DNA from 2 places in the Heliomicrobium gestii genome. Region 1 is predicted to be linked to the other one. Evidence: riboswitches for the same ligand, from Rfam matches in the RefSeq annotation. Region 1 holds a riboswitch; the other holds the start of a gene.
The links. Region 1 has a riboswitch for cyclic di-AMP ahead of GTO89_RS09940 (KamA family radical SAM protein). Riboswitches for the same ligand answer to the same signal wherever they lie in the genome.
Positions count from the first base shown of each region.

Region 1 (7,612 bases):
CCTAGTGGCCGATCGAGTCTACCGCAAGGGCTACCTCCCCTACCAGGCCCACGAGATCATCCTGGCGGCCAGTTGCCGTGAACTGGACCCGAACATATCTCAGATCTTTTTGCAGAATATCGCCATCTACCCGATCGGAAGCACAGTGCAACTGAACACGGGAGACATCGGCGTCGTCGTCGACGTGAACAAGGCCTTTCAGAGTCGGCCTGTCGTGCGCCTCCTCTACGACGCTGACGGCGCCCCCCTGAAGCGGCCCTACGAGTTGGACCTGACCCGGCATCTGACCGTTTTTGTCGACAAGGTGCTCTTCGAGGAGCATGTGAAGGAATTGACCACCCCTCACTACCAGGAAGCAAAATAGGAAAAATCCTTTTAAGCAAAGAAAGATGGCGTGCAAACGGGCTCCCCCGTTTGCACGCCATTTCCTGTGTCCAAGTGACTTTCAACGCCACCCCTGAACATCCCCGATCAGATGGTTCCAATTCGGATCAATAATAATGCCAAATGCTCCGGTATGCCTGCGGATCCTCGCCCCGCTGTTCCATCTCCTGCAAAAAATCCAGGATAGCCACGTCGGTAAACAAAAACGGTTGGGGATCCGACGGCATATCCCAGGGGTAGAATTCGTAGATCCGCCGGCCCTGGCGGTCGACCATGATCACCTCGTGATCCTGACCGGCGCGCAGGTAGTTTTTCCCGAGGCGAGGGATGTTGAAGACAGCTTCATCAGATCGCGCAAGGCCGGGCAGCAGCCGCGCTTCCTCGGCCTGCTCCTGGAGCAGGCGGGCGATGGGCGCCCGGTAGGCGCGCGTCTCCTCTTTGCCCTTGGTGTTGAAGGTGTAGTAGGGATCGACGCCGACCAGGCGCAACAAACGGCGCAGCGCCGCCATCTCGAAGCGCCGGGCGTTTTCCAGTGTAAAGACAGCCTGATTGTAAAGGGGCAACCCCCGCTGGCGCAAGCGCTGGAAGGCCTCAGCCGCCTCAGGCGTCACCTCATAGGGGTGTTCAACATGGGTCATGACGACCACTTCCCGCCGCCCGGGCAGCCGGTACGATGCCAGCAGGTCGGCAAAGGCGTCGGTGATGCGCATCGGCAGGACGACAGGCGTCCGGGTGCCGATGCGGATGCGCCGGATATGGCGGAAGGCGCTGACGGCGTCGAGCAGCCTCTTGAGCGCGCCATCGGACATGATGCCGGGATCGCCGCCGGTGATCAGCACCTCTTCCACTTCGGGATGCTGGCGGAACCAGGCCAGGGCTTTGTTCATCTTGTCTTCACTGGCCGCCGCCTTCGGCGAGAGGACGTCATCGATCTCCCAGTTGCGCTGGCAATAGACACAGATCTGGGCGCAAGTGTTGAAAGGCTTCAAGATGGCGATCATGGGGTAGCGACGGGTCACCAGCCGTTCCGGCGATGTGTCCCGCTCGCCCATATAATCAAATCTCTTGGCGGCATCCCCTCTCCCCGCCGCCATCGCTTCCACATAGTCCGCCGGCGGAATCACCTGGGCGCGAACGGCATGGTCAAAGCGCCGGTGGGGCTCGCGATCCATCAGCATGACATAATAGGGTGTCACCCCGAAGGCGATCCCTTCGGCGCACGCCTTGTCAATGGCCGCCCGCTCCTCGCCAGAGAGTTCGACCAGTTCCTGCATCTGACCGGCGTCACGGATCACATGGCGGCATTGCCAGCGCCAGTCGTTCCATTCTTCCCGCGTAGCCCCAAAATGGTCCAAAATCCGCTGGCGGTTGGCTTTCCGCTGTTGGATCACCCCATCGATCAGACCGTGAGCAAACCCTTCGACCTGCTCCTGCACGGCTTGGCCCAATTGGCTCAGGCGCATATCCCGTCCCGGCGCTGCAGACGGGTGTGACTCATACAGCCCTGTCTTTTCTTTCATCGCCAGGAAGAGATGGCGCATCTCCTCCACAAAGGCCGCAGAGGTGGAGACCGGTTCCCCATGGGCCAATTGGTACAACACCTTGAGGGCGCTCTCCTGGGTCAGCTCCTCGTTCCGGCGAGCGAAGATGTTTTTCAGCACCTGAATCGCCTTCCGGCTGAGCGCCCGCTCCGATGGCGCAGTCAGCGCCCGTGAATGCAGGCTTTTTCGTTCAAAGTCGATCAGGTAGTTGAAAGCGCGTTCCCTGGCTTCTTCGAGGGTGCGGCTGTGGCAGAGCAGTTCAAAGAGGATCGGGTTCTCCTCCCAAAATCGCTCCAGCGCCCGCTGCACATCCGCTCCGTCAACGACTTGAGCAGGCCGCAAAACAGCCGAACCATCCATAAGTCATCCTCCTCTTTGTTGTCATTGACAGGGAAGCAAAAAGCCCGCGGCCTGGAAAGCCGGGGGCTTGAACGCGCATTCAACTAAAGCCTGACAAATGGCAGACTTTTGCGCCCCAACGCACCATCGACGCTGACGAAGTTAGCTGACGGATTCGGGTGGAATGATTCACCCTACCGGCGCAACAGCCGGATTCACCCCAATAATTGGTTCCCCCGCTTCCTGAAGGACAGGAATTAAGCGTTCCCGTGGGCATATGTGCTTGTAACGTATACAGTATATCAGCGTTCCCAACAAAAGTACACCATAATTCCCCAAAAAAACGAAAAACGGCCCTCTTTAGCGAGAGCCGTTTTATCAACGTTATCGGAAATTCGAACCCATGATCAAACCGCTTTTTATTGCTTTTCTGGTAATTCTACTCACCGTGTCAGCAAGCCGGCTTACTCGCCGAGCATTTTCTTCAGGTCTTCTTCCACATTGCCGATCAGGTTCAGGCCGAAGTTTTTCACCAGCACATCGACCACATTGGCCGTCAGGAATTCCGGCGCCCGGCCGCCCAGGTAGATGTTCTTCACGCCGAGGCTGAAGAGGCCGAGGAGGATGGCGCAAGCTTTTTGCTCAAACCAGCTGAGCACGATCGACAGGGGCAGGTCGTTGACGCCGCATCCAAAAGCCTCTGCCAGCGCCAGGGCGATCTTGACAGCCGAACCGGAGTTGTTGCACTGGCCCAGGTCAATGTAGCGGGGGATGCCGTCGATGTCGCCGAAGTCGATGTCATTGAAGCGGAACTTGCCGCAGGAGGTGGTGAGAATGACGCAGTCCTTCGGCACAGCCAGAGCGAGTTCACGGTAGTACTCCTGCTCCTTGATCGGCGCGTCACAGCCGGCGATGACAAAGAAACGGCGAATCTTGCCGGCCTTGACGGCTTCGATGATCTGCGGGGCCAGGGCCAGCACGTTCACATGGTGGAAGCCGGTGGTCATCGTCTTGTCCGATTCCCAGTTGGCATCAGGCAGAGAGAGCGCTTTTTCGATCAGCGCCGAGAAGTCATCGTTGACGATCTTGGGGACGCCTTCGAGGCCGGCGCAGCCGTAGGTCCACATGCGGTCGCTGTAGGAGCCGCGAATCGGCATGACACAGTTGGTCGTTCCTAAGATGGCGCCGGGGAAGGATTCAAAGAGCTTGCGCTGGTCGTGCCAGGCCTTGCCCACATTGCCCTTCAGGTGCGCGTATTTTTTCAGTTCCGGATAGCCGTGAGCCGGCAGCATCTCCGAGTGGGTGTAGATGTTGACGCCCTTGCCCTCAGTTTGCTTGAGCAGTTCCAACAGGGCGTGCAGGTTGTGGCCAGTGACGAGGATGCACTTGCCCTCCACCTTGTCCGAGGAGACGGCGACGGGAACGGGGATGCCGAACTTGTCTGTATGGGCGCGGTCGAGCAGGTCCATCACCTTGACGGTGGCGGTGCCCACCTTCATCGCCATGGCCACATGCTCGCCGAGATTGAAGTTAGAATTGGTCAGCGTCGAATAAAGGGCTTCCTGGGTGATGGCGTCCACCTCAGGGTCGCTGTAGCCCAGTTCCCGGGCGTGGGTCGCGTAGGCGGCGACACCTTTCAAGCCAAAGATGATCGTATCTTGGAGGCTGGCGATATCCTCGTTTTTTCCGCAGACGCCGACTTTCGTGCAACCGCCTTTTACGGTTTGCGAGCACTGGTAACAGAACATGAAGCAAATCCCCTTTCGTTTTTATAACTTACTAACTTACTTATATAATAACGGTCCTTAGACGCAGAATCTGTGATATTTGTCACAGTCGAGCAGAAAAATATCTTGCCGGACATTGCGGCCCCTCTGGCCCAATGCTACAGTTATGATTACATACTTGGCGCTGGACAGGCTCATCGGCTTCACCCGCACGGCAACGGCGGAGGAGGGCGACAGGGGGCAGCGCATCAACACCAATGAACCCCGAAGCAAACAATTGCACCCGCAAGCGCCTTTACGGGAAAGATAGGATGTAACAAAGGAGGATTTCACGTTGCTCGTTCATGAACTGATCCGGAAGGGCCGTCCCGAAAAAGGAGCGCTCTTTGCAAAAAGCGGCAGTTACAGCTATGCTGCCCTTCAGGAGACGGTCGATCGTTACCGCCGCTGTCTCCACGCCCGTGGCATCGGTCCCGGCGATCGAGTCGGCCTCTTTTGTCACAATTCGGCAGAGTTCATCTTCGCCTACATGGCCATCGCCAGCCTCGGCGCGGTCATCATCCCCCTCAACATCATGTTCCGCCCCCGGGAGATCGCCTACATCCTCAGCGACGCCGACTCTCGCCATGTCGTCACCGACCGCCCCCTGGAACTGGCAAGCGCCGAGTTGAATGACAGCGACTTGCCCCTTCAGCACCTCCTGCCGGAGATAGGCGAGGCGGCTTCCGCTTATCGCGACCACCCCCTTCCCGACGTCCACCTCACCCCGGAAGACCCCTGTGTCATCCTCTACACCTCTGGGACGACGGGACGACCCAAGGGCGCCGTCCTCTCCCACCGCAACCTGGTCAGCAACGCTCGTTCCTACACGGAGACGATCAAGGCCGTCGAGTCGGACAACTACCTCTGCGTGTTGCCCCTGTTTCACAGCTTTGCCTGGACCTGCTGCGTCACCACGGCGCTGCTCAATGGCGCTTCGATTACCATCATGGAATCGTTCCAGCCCAAGGAAGCCCTTGCCTTGATCCGTGATTGCGGCGTCAACGTCGTCACCGGCGTGCCCGCCATGTTTGGAATCTACAACTCCCTCGCCGACCCCCGGGACCTGGCCAATGTTCGCCTCTTCGTTTCCGGCGGCGCTTCCCTGCCCGTCGAAACGCTCACCCGTTTCAACGAAAAAACGGGCCAGTCCATCGTCGAAGGATACGGTCTTTCCGAAGCGTCGCCGGTCGTCACCTTCAACCCCATCGGCGCGACAAAGCCCGGTTCCATCGGCCTCCCCCTCCCTGCCGTCTCGGTCATGATCGTCGACGCCACAGGCCAGGATCTGCCTCCCGGCGAGGTGGGCGAACTGATCTGTCAGGGGCCAAACGTCATGTCGGGCTACCTCGGACTGCCCCAGGAGACGGCGGCAGTCCTCCGCGACGGTTGGCTCTACACAGGTGATCTGGCCTACCGGGATGACGAGGGATACATCTTCATCGTCGATCGAAAAAAAGACCTGATCATCGTCGGCGGCCTCAACGTCTATCCCCGGGAGGTGGAAGAGGTCCTCTATGCTCACCCGTCCGTGAAAGAGGCCGCCGTGATCGGCATGCCCGACAAGACGCGTGGTGAAGCGGTCCGCGCCTTTGTCGTCATCCGGGACGGCGCAGAACTGAACCGGAAGGAACTGATGACCTACCTGCGCGCCAACCTGGCCTCATATAAACTGCCCCGGGAGATCGTCGAGTTGGAGGCTTTGCCGAGGAACGCCACCGGCAAGGTGCTGAAGAAGGAACTGAAAACGCGGTAAGACCCCTCTGCCGCCGATGGAACGTAACAGCCCCGATGGAAGCGCTTATCGAGCGCCGCCGTCGGGGCTGCCTGTTTACGATGGTCGGCGCAAAAAACACAAGCAAAAACAGCCAGCCTTGCCAATATCGTATCGAGCCTGCAGGTAAAAACAGCAATATGCCGACGATCCCAATAAACCCAACCAGGTTATAGTAAACTCGTTTTTTCAGCCCTTCCAGGTCTTTCTGAAAAGCGCTTTTTTCCACATCATGCCTCCGAAAACCATTCTGGTGAATTTATGATTCCTTTTTCATTTGATTTCATTCAAGGTCCGCCCCAGCAAAGGGGGTGGTTGTATAAAAATAATTCACCCCTTACGGTATTGTTGAATGCTACCATAAGGGGTCGCAACTGTCCGTTTATTCAGGCTCCGGTTAAAATACCCTTCACGCCGTCCGGTTCCCCGAAGGTTTCTCCAGCACCCGCCACAGGCAGGCGTACAGTTCGTTTAAGGCCACCGGTTTCGCCGCCAGTTCATCGGCATAGGTTCGCCACTCTCCGGTGAGGTTCACTTGAAAGATATCGCTGGTCACGAGCACCACCGGCGGACAGTTGGCCATCGTCTTGGCGACGCCGCCGATCATATCGGCGGCATGGCCGTCGTGAAACTCCGCCTCTGTCAAAACCAGGTCTGGCGGTTCAGCGCCTGCCAGAGCGATGGCCTCCTCCATCCCCCGCGCCACCACCGGAGCGCCGCCCAAGACGGTGACGACACGGCTCAAGAGCAGGATCGAGGTGGGATCCTCGTCAACGATCAACACCCGGCGATGGGCCATATGGGTTTTCAACCGCTCCATGTTGACAGGCCCTTGGCCGTTGGCTTCAGCCGGCATCTCCAGGTAACGGACCGGCGCATCCACCGTCACTGTCGTGCCCACGCCTTCTCGCGATTCCACGTCGATCTCACCTTGCAACGTATGGACCAACTGCTGGGTGATGGCCATCCCAAGGCCGGAACCAGTGATCTTGGTGACGCCCTTGGCCCGGTAGAAGGGGTCGAAGATGTGGGCCACCGTCTCCATGTTCATCCCGATGCCTCTATCGGCGATCCACAGGCGCAAGCGCTCCCCTTCCCGACTGATGCGAAAGACCACTTGGCCCCCCGCCTGAGAGTACTTGACGGCGTTGTCGAGCAGGTTGAGCAGGATCTGGCAGAGCTTGCCGAAGTCGCTTTCCACCAGCAGCCGCGGAGAGACCTGGTTGTCGACGATATAGTCGACCCGGGCGCGGCGCGCTTTATAGGCGATGACGGCGCTCACCTGGTCGGCCAATTGGGGGATGGAGAACACCTTATTCTCGACGGCCTTTTTCCCCAACTCGATGGAGGAGAGCTCGAGCACCTGAGTCAGCAAGTTGTTCAGGTTGTCGGCCGCTTTGCGAGTCATATCGAAGTAGGTGGCGATCTCCTCCTGGAGCGCCTCCCGCTCCGGGAGCCTTTCCCCCTCCGGAAGCTCTTTCCCCACCTGACGCGCTTTCCCTTCCTGGGCCGGTTGGCTCGTTGTCTCCACGCCCAGTTGGGTCACGCCGAGGATGACGTTCAAGGAACCGCGCAGGTCATGGGAAAGCTCGGCGATGAAGCGCGTCTTCATGTGGTTGGCCCGTTCGGCGTCTGATTTGGCCAGGGCCAGTTCCTCCGCCATGTTGCGCTCCGTATCCAGGGCCGCCTGCAACTGCCGGTGCAGTTCATGCTGCTCGGTGATGTCATAGGCGACGATCAAGAGGCCAACGATCTGCTGCTCCTCGTTGTGGAGGGGCACATAATCAACGTTGAAGGACTTGTTCCGC
Region 1 covers NZ_WXEX01000007.1:138,364-145,975, forward strand. Annotated here, with positions in the region: gene GTO89_RS09935 (HD-GYP domain-containing protein) at 1-364, shown strand, start outside; gene GTO89_RS09940 (KamA family radical SAM protein) at 492-2,285, opposite strand; cyclic di-AMP (ydaO/yuaA leader) riboswitch at 2,401-2,538, opposite strand; gene hcp (hydroxylamine reductase) at 2,729-4,012, opposite strand; gene GTO89_RS09950 (long-chain-fatty-acid--CoA ligase) at 4,326-5,786, shown strand; gene GTO89_RS09955 (chemotaxis protein CheB) at 6,214-7,612, opposite strand, start outside.

Region 2 (7,612 bases), on a different contig from region 1:
GAAAATTGTCCCAATACGGAATCTTTGCAGTTTTTAGGAGGCACATCATTTGTCGAACGAAGCGAGGTCCATTGAAACAAAGATCACTGTCGCCGACCCGACGGCCCTGGGCGTCTTCGGGCTCGCTATGGTCACTCTGGTCGCATCGAGCCAGAAACTCGGTTGGACCACCGGCGTCTCCGGCATCTTCCCCTGGGCCATCTTCCTCGGCGCCTTGGCCCAGTTCATTGCCGGCATGTATGATTTTAAAAAGAACAACTACTTCGGCGCCACGGTCTTAACGACGTACGGGTTGTTCTGGTTCGGCGTGGCCACTTCCTGGGCCATCACCCTCGGCTGGATGGGCCCCGAGTTTAAGGCTTCTTTCAGCGGCGCCCAACTCGGCTGGGCCTTCCTCGGTTACGGCGTCTTTTCTTTCTTTATCATGATCGCTTCCTTTGAGACCAATAAGGTCTTTGCGGCGATCCTTGTGCTGATCAACGTGCTCTTCGCTTCGCTCGCCTTGACAGCCTTCCAAGTCGTCGACCTTCACCTGGTCGCCGGTTGGTCCGAGTTCTCAATCTCCATGCTTGGTTTCTACGGTTGCGGCGCCATCTTCCTGAACACCTTTTTCGGACGCGTCGTCCTCCCCATTGGCGCTCCCCTCGGCCTGATCCGCAAGGGACCGGCGCTCAGCGAAGCCGCCCGGCCGAGGACACGCCAGGCCAGTTAAAGGGCACACGGCGCTGGACGCCCCTCCTCCCCACTTCCGACCAAACCTGTCCTGTCGATTGGACTTCGTTGTCTTCAACGGCGATTATGTTTCGGGAGACAACAATATCCTGTCGACCCTTTTCTCTGGCGGCGAGATGCGGGTGGAGCAGCGGACGCCACGGCGCTGGCTGTGTTGACTCCGGATTGGGACCCTCAATAGTTCTGGGATGGGTAATGCCCCTTTTACGACTTCGTAAAAGGGGCATTTTTCCGCCTTATTTCGTTAATTTAAACGGCACCGTCGTGACGACGACATCGCGATACAAGAGCAGGACCGTGCGCAGCATCCACCCTGTCTGGTTGTGGAGGATGCGATGCCACCATTTCTTCGTTTCAAACTCAGGAATCAGAATGGTGATAAAATCCTGGGGGTTATTCTTTTTGTCCATTCGATCAATGTAGCGCACAAGCGGCGTGATGATCGTCCGATAGGGCGATTCAATCACCCGCAACTCGATTCCCGGTTGCCAACGATTCCACCGTTCCAGCACTTTTACCGCCTGTTCCGAATCTGTGCCGATAAAGACGGCATGAACCTCCGCTTTGAGGATTTTGGCGTACTCGATGGTGTTTTGCACCACCCGGTTGACCCCGGCGATGGGAACAATGACGATGTGTTTTCGCTCCAGACCGGGGACACCGATCTTTGTCCAGTCCATGCCCAGTTGCTCGCTGACAGACGAATAGTGCGTTTTGATTTTTTTGAACACATAAATCGCTGCCGGGATAAAGACAAGGATCATCCATGCGCCGTGGCGGAACTTGGTGACGGCGATGACAACGACAACGACGCCGGTGATGATGGCGCCCATCCCATTGATGGTCGCCCTGCTCCGCCATCCGGGGCTCTGGACTTTTCGCCAGTGGATCACCATCCCACTCTGGGCGATGGTGAAGGACAGGAAGACGCCAATCGCGTACAAGGAGATCAGATGCTCCGTGTCGCCGTGGTAGACGACGATGAGAGCCGCCGCCGCCAGCGTAAGAAAGATGATGCCATTGGTGAATGCCAGCCGGTCGCCGCGGGCCGACAGGTACCGCGGCATGTAGCCGTCGATGGCCAGAAGGGACAACAGCGGCGGAAGTCCGTTATAAGCCGTGTTCGCCGCCAGGTAAAGGATGAGCATGGTCGTAAACTGGATGTAATAATAGGCCCAGTTTCTTCCCACCGTCAACTCGGCGATTTGGGACAACCCCGTCACATTTTCTATGGGCAAGATGTGATAGTGCATCATGAGAAAGGAGATGCCGGCAAACATGGTTCCCAGAATCGCTGACATCCAGTAGGTGGTGATCCGCGCATTCTCCGCCGCCGGTTCTTTGAAGTTGGGAACGCCGTTGGAGATGGCTTCGATGCCTGTCATGGAACTGCAACCATTGGAAAAAGCCCGCAACAAGACGAACAACATACCTGCCGTCCATTGTTTCTCTAAGGATCCCGGAGGCATCACCGGCTGTGTTCCCGTAAAGGCCTGAACCATCCCGGTGACGATCAGCGCGGCGATGCCAAAAATGAAGGCGTAGGTGGGGTAGACAAAGGCGTTGGCCGATTCCCGGACGCCTCTGAGGTTGATGATCATCAGGATGCCGAACAGGACAAAGAGATCGATGCCGAGACGAATCGGGTTCAGTTGCGGGAAAGCTGAGACCAGGGCATCGGTGCCGGAAGAGATCGAAACGGCAACGGTGAGACAATAGTCAGCGATGAGCGACCCTGCTGCGATGAGGGCCGGCAGTTCACCCAGGTTGCCCTTGGCCACTGAGTAGGAACCGCCGCCGCCAGGGTTGGCCCGCGCCACCTGAACATAGGAGAGGGTGACCACCGCCAGCAAAAAGAGGATGCCCACAGACACATAGGGAACAAAACCATAGGCCAAGGCGCTGGCGGCGGTCAATGCCAAAATCACCTGCTCCGGACCGTAGGCGATCGATGACAGCGCATCGGATGAGAAGATGGGCAAGGCCTTCCAGTTTGACAGCTTCTCATGGGATAACTCCTGGTTACGCAAGGGTCTTCCGAGCAAAAGCCGTTTGAGTGAGCGCTGGACCACGAGAACTTCCTCCTCAAAATACAAAGGTACATTTTTTTCAAAATAAAAAAGACAGGCCAAAGAAAGGCTGTCTTAACGCAGGTTATTCTGGAAATAACCCATGCAAACGTCTCAACAGCCTACGAGGTTAGCTGACGGGCAGGACGGCGAGCACATCCCTCTTTTGTGACAAAAGATTAGCCCCATAAATCGGTTCCCCCGTTTTCGAACGATTCGAAACTCGGCCTACTATTTAATTGAAATGAAGTATAGACCTGCAGAAGGGATTAGGCAAAAGGGAAATCCCTTTGAATCTCCGTAAAAGGCGTCGCAGATGCACCGCCATTGCCGTTTATTTACTCCAATCTCACCGGTGCTTCGTCGATCGTCGTTTATGACCCTTCTACCTGTAAGGGCGTCTCGTCGAGACCGCAAAAAGACAGCCCAGCGACGAGGCTGGACTGTCTCTCATTCATATCGTCAGTTGTAAGCGCGGCTCTAGGTTTATCAATTCTCGGCGCCGATGCCGGTGTTGGCGCGCACGTAGAGTTCCTCAAACTTCGCCTCCGCTTCCGGTTCAGCGAAGAGCAGGCTTCCCACATAAGCAGCCAGGAATCCAAGGGGGATGCTGACGATACCGGGGTTTTTCCAAGGGAAAAGGGCTTCCTTCACCGGAAAGTAGTTGGGGCTAACGGCCACCAAGGCCAAGGTGGAGAGCAACCCGACGACGATCCCGGTGACGGCCCCGCCGGTGTTGAACTTCTTCCAGAAGACCGAGTAGACGACGACAGGCACGTTGGCCGCCGAAGCGACAGCGAAGGCGAGCGCCACCAGGTGAGCCACGTTTTGCCCCTTCGACAGCAGCCCCAGCAGGATGGCGACGGCGCCGACACCGAAGGTGGCCATGCGGGCAACCTTGACCTGTGAGGCCTCATCGACCTTGCCGCCCTTCAAGACATTTACATAGAAGTCATGGGCGAAGGCGCTCGAAGCCGCCAGGGTGAGCCCGGCCACAACGGCGAGGATGGTGGCGAAGGCCACGGCCACGATGAAGGCCAGCATCGCCTCGCCGCCAGCGGTGCCCGCCCCGCCGCCAAGGAATTGAGCGAGCAGCGGCGCCGCCATGTTGCCGCCCTTGTCGGTTGCCGTGATGGCCGCCTTATCGAGGAACAGGGATGCGCCGAATCCGAGGAAGGTCGTCATGATGTAGAAGACGCCGATGAGCGCCATCGCCCAGATGACGGACATACGCGCCGTTTTGGCCGTCGGCACCGTGTAAAAACGCATCAGGATGTGGGGCATGCCGGCGGTTCCAAGAACGAGCGCCAGTCCCAAGGAGACGATTTCAATCGGATCCTTGTAGAGCAGACCCGGTTCGAGAAATTGTTGCCCATGTTTCGCCGAGATGGCATCGAAAAAGGCGACGGGGTTGAAGCTGAACTTCGCCAGGACCAGCACGGCCAGCATGATGGCGCCGGCCATCAACAGACCGGCTTTGACGATCTGCACCCAGGTGGTGGCCAGCATGCCGCCGAACGCGACGTAGAGGACCATCATGACGCCGACGATGATGATCGCCGTCTCATAGGGGATGCCTACCAGCAATTGAATCAGGCTTCCTGCACCCACCATCTGGGCGATCAGGTAAAAGGTGGAGATGACCAGGGTGCTTACTGCAGCGGCAGTGCGGACAGGCTTCGGCTTTAAACGATAGGCCAAGACATCGGCCATCGTGTATTTTCCAGAGTTGCGCAGCGGCTCGGCCACGATCAACAAGACGGAGATGTAGGCGACAAGCCAACCGACAGAGTACAGAAACCCGTCATAGCCGTTGAGGGCGATCAGACCGGCGATGCCGAGGAAGGAGGCGGCGCTCATATAATCGCCGGCGATGGCGAATCCGTTCTGCACACCGCTCAAGGAACGGCCGGCGGCGTAGAATTCAGAGGCCGATTTGGTTCGCCGGGCCGCCCAGTAGGTGATGCCGACGGTGATCGATACGATCAGCGCAAATAAGCCGTAGGTGATCCACTTCATGGGTTGCCCCTCCCCCGCAATTTTTCTTTGATCCGGTTGACAGTCCTGTCAAAGCTGTTTTCGGCCACCCGAGCATACAAAAAGGCGACGGCCCAAGCGACGAAGAATTGGGAAAGGGCAAAAAGGTAGGCCAGGTTGATGGAGCCGAACACCTGTTTATTCATGATTTCCGGAAAATAGCCGACACTGAGCGGCAAGGCAAAGTAATAGATAAAAGAGAACAGAATGGTCGGGATCAAAAAGCGCGCCTTCGCTGCCATCAGACCTCGGAACTCGGCGCTCTCGCAGATCTCCACCCAGCGTGTTTCTTGTTCCCGGGGTTTCTCAGCGCCCTTCCAATGGGCTTCCTGCGCGGACGTAATAATCGGTTGCCCCATCGTCGACTCTCCTCTCACATTGGCCTATCGTCGTGAGCGCCGGTTTCCTCGCTCCAAGAGCGGTTCGTCCGCTTCGCTCGTTACGGGGCTTCACGATAACCCCGGTGCTCCTGGTTGTCGGGGCGAATCCCCCCATATCGCCGCCGCCTTTTGCCTTATCCAGGCCGCTGCTCCTTCCTCCCTCCTTTCTCCGGGGCGGCTGGTTTGGTCTTATGGTATGTTATTTTTCTGAATATTTCAAATAGTATTTTTATTTTTCGCCTAACTGGTCGATTTTCCCGTCTGAAGTGCAACAAAGGCGGTTTAAACGGCGAAGGGCGAAGCTCGATCCGGCTTCGCCCTTCCGTAGACTACTCTATGATGATCTGACTTCCCAATAATCCCTTCCGCGCCTGAACTACCGTTCCAATCGCTGGAGCACCTCTTTCGCTGCGGCGCGGCTGACCGGGATTTTTATCCCGTCCAATCCTTTCAACAGGATGTTGTAGGTTCCATTCTGCCAGGGCTCAATCTCGTCCACATAGTCGATATTGACAAGAAAACTGCGGTGGGAGCGAACGAAGGGATGACCGGACAGCTTATCCTGCAGTTCCTGCATGGTCAACCGCGTCTCAAAACGACCGCGGTCACAATGGATCACCACCCGCCGCTCCTCTTTCTCGGCAAAATAGATCCGCTCCGGCTTGACGACGACCAACCGATCGCCTTCCTCCAAGAGGAGGTTGCTGATGGGCGCCTTCGGCGGCGTCCGTTCGCGCAGGCGCTGGCGCGCCCGCTCCAGTGACTCGAAGAGACGCTCTTCGTCAAAGGGCTTGAGCAGGTAGTCAAGGGCGCACAGACCGAAAGCCTCTACGGCATACTGTTCGTAGGCCGTCGTAAAGACGATCAGCGGCGGCGGGGTTGCCTCCGCCAATTGACGAGCGGCCTCAACACCATTTGTCTCCGGCATCTCAATATCGAGAAAAATGAGTTCCGGTTGATACTCCTTTTGCAAGCGCAAGAGTTCCTTGCCGTTGCGGGCGCTCGGACAGAGGTCCACATCTTCGAACTGTGTCAACAGGTGTTCCAGTTCTTCACGAGACAGTCGCTCGTCTTCGACGATCATCACTTTCATCGCTCACACTCCCTTCCTTCGGATCCGGTAGGAAGAAGCGCGCCTCACAGCCCCCCTCGGGGAGGTTGGCGAAGAACAACCGGGAATCCGTCCCCAACAGGGAAGCCAGCCGCTGGCTCACATTGTGGACACCGATGCCGTTGCCCTTCTGGCTGGGCAAGGGCTGGCGAGCCAGGCGGCTGAGCAGGGATTCCGGGATCCCGCCGCCATTATCGGTCACCTGAACCTGTACACCGCAGCCGTGACGAGCGATCGTCACGGTGATGCGGCCGCCTTCGGAACAATCCTTCAACCCATGCTGGATGCTGTTTTCCACAAGCGGCTGGAGTGTCGACGGCGGAATGCGATAATGGCTCAGGTCAGGTTCTGTGTCGACGCAGATGGTCAACCGATCAGCGAAACGAAGTTGAACAATATCGATATACGCCTTCAGGTGCCGCAGTTCCTCTTCCAATGAGACAAGGGGCATGTCCATCCGCTTCAGGTTCATCCGCATGAACTCGGCCAGTTGCAGCATCATCTTGCGCGCCAATCCCGGGTTTGTCCGGATCAGTGAAACAATGGCGTTGAGGGAGTTGAAGAGAAAATGGGGGTTGATCTGCGCCTGCAGCATGCGCAGTTCCGCGTCTTTCAGCAACAGGCTCTTTTTTTCCGTTTCCAGGAGGCTTAGTTGGTAGGAGATGAGTTTCCCCAAGCCTTGAGCCAGGCCGATCTCATAGGGGCGAATGTCTTGGGAACGGTAAAAATAGAGTTTCAGCAGGCCGATCACCTGACCGGAGCAACTAAAAGGGATGACGATGGCGGCGCGCAGGAGCTTGTCGAGATAGACATGCTGGTACGGCTCATGGTGATAGACGACTTGCAGCTTGCCCGTTTCGAGGGCCTTCAACGAGCCTTGGGTATGAACCAGCCGCCCTTGCGGATATTCCTCCTCGCCGATGCCCACATGGACGAGGACATACTTGTTGTCTGTAATCGTGACGGCAACCGTTTTCAACTCCGCCATAAAGGCTTCGGCAATGGCGCGGCCTGTCTCGGCGTTGAGTCCCTGCTGCAGTTGGGAAAGGGTAAACTCAGTCAGTTTGAGGGCTCTTTCCGTCTCTAGCGCCACCTCCTCGACCTCCCGCGAGGCGATCCGGAGCATCTCCATGAAGATGGCTGCCGCCAGGGCGTTGATGAGGGCGGCCGGGAGCACCGCTTCGGCGAGAATCGGCATCCTTTGGCCGGCAAACTGCTGGCTCATGACCATAGCGACGCCAGCCACGAGGGAAACGAGCAGGCTCACGGCGAAGGCCGGTCTC
Region 2 covers NZ_WXEX01000003.1:199,550-207,161, reverse strand. Annotated here, with positions in the region: gene GTO89_RS04820 (hypothetical protein) at 1-80, opposite strand, end outside; gene GTO89_RS04815 (acetate uptake transporter) at 50-712, shown strand; gene GTO89_RS04810 (APC family permease) at 969-2,804, opposite strand; cyclic di-AMP (ydaO/yuaA leader) riboswitch at 2,906-3,040, opposite strand; gene GTO89_RS04805 (solute symporter family protein) at 3,291-4,820, opposite strand; gene GTO89_RS04800 (DUF485 domain-containing protein) at 4,817-5,197, opposite strand; gene GTO89_RS04795 (LytR/AlgR family response regulator transcription factor) at 5,595-6,311, opposite strand; gene GTO89_RS04790 (histidine kinase) at 6,271-7,612, opposite strand, start outside.
Region 2: another riboswitch for cyclic di-AMP. It lies ahead of GTO89_RS04810 (APC family permease); the one in region 1 lies ahead of GTO89_RS09940 (KamA family radical SAM protein).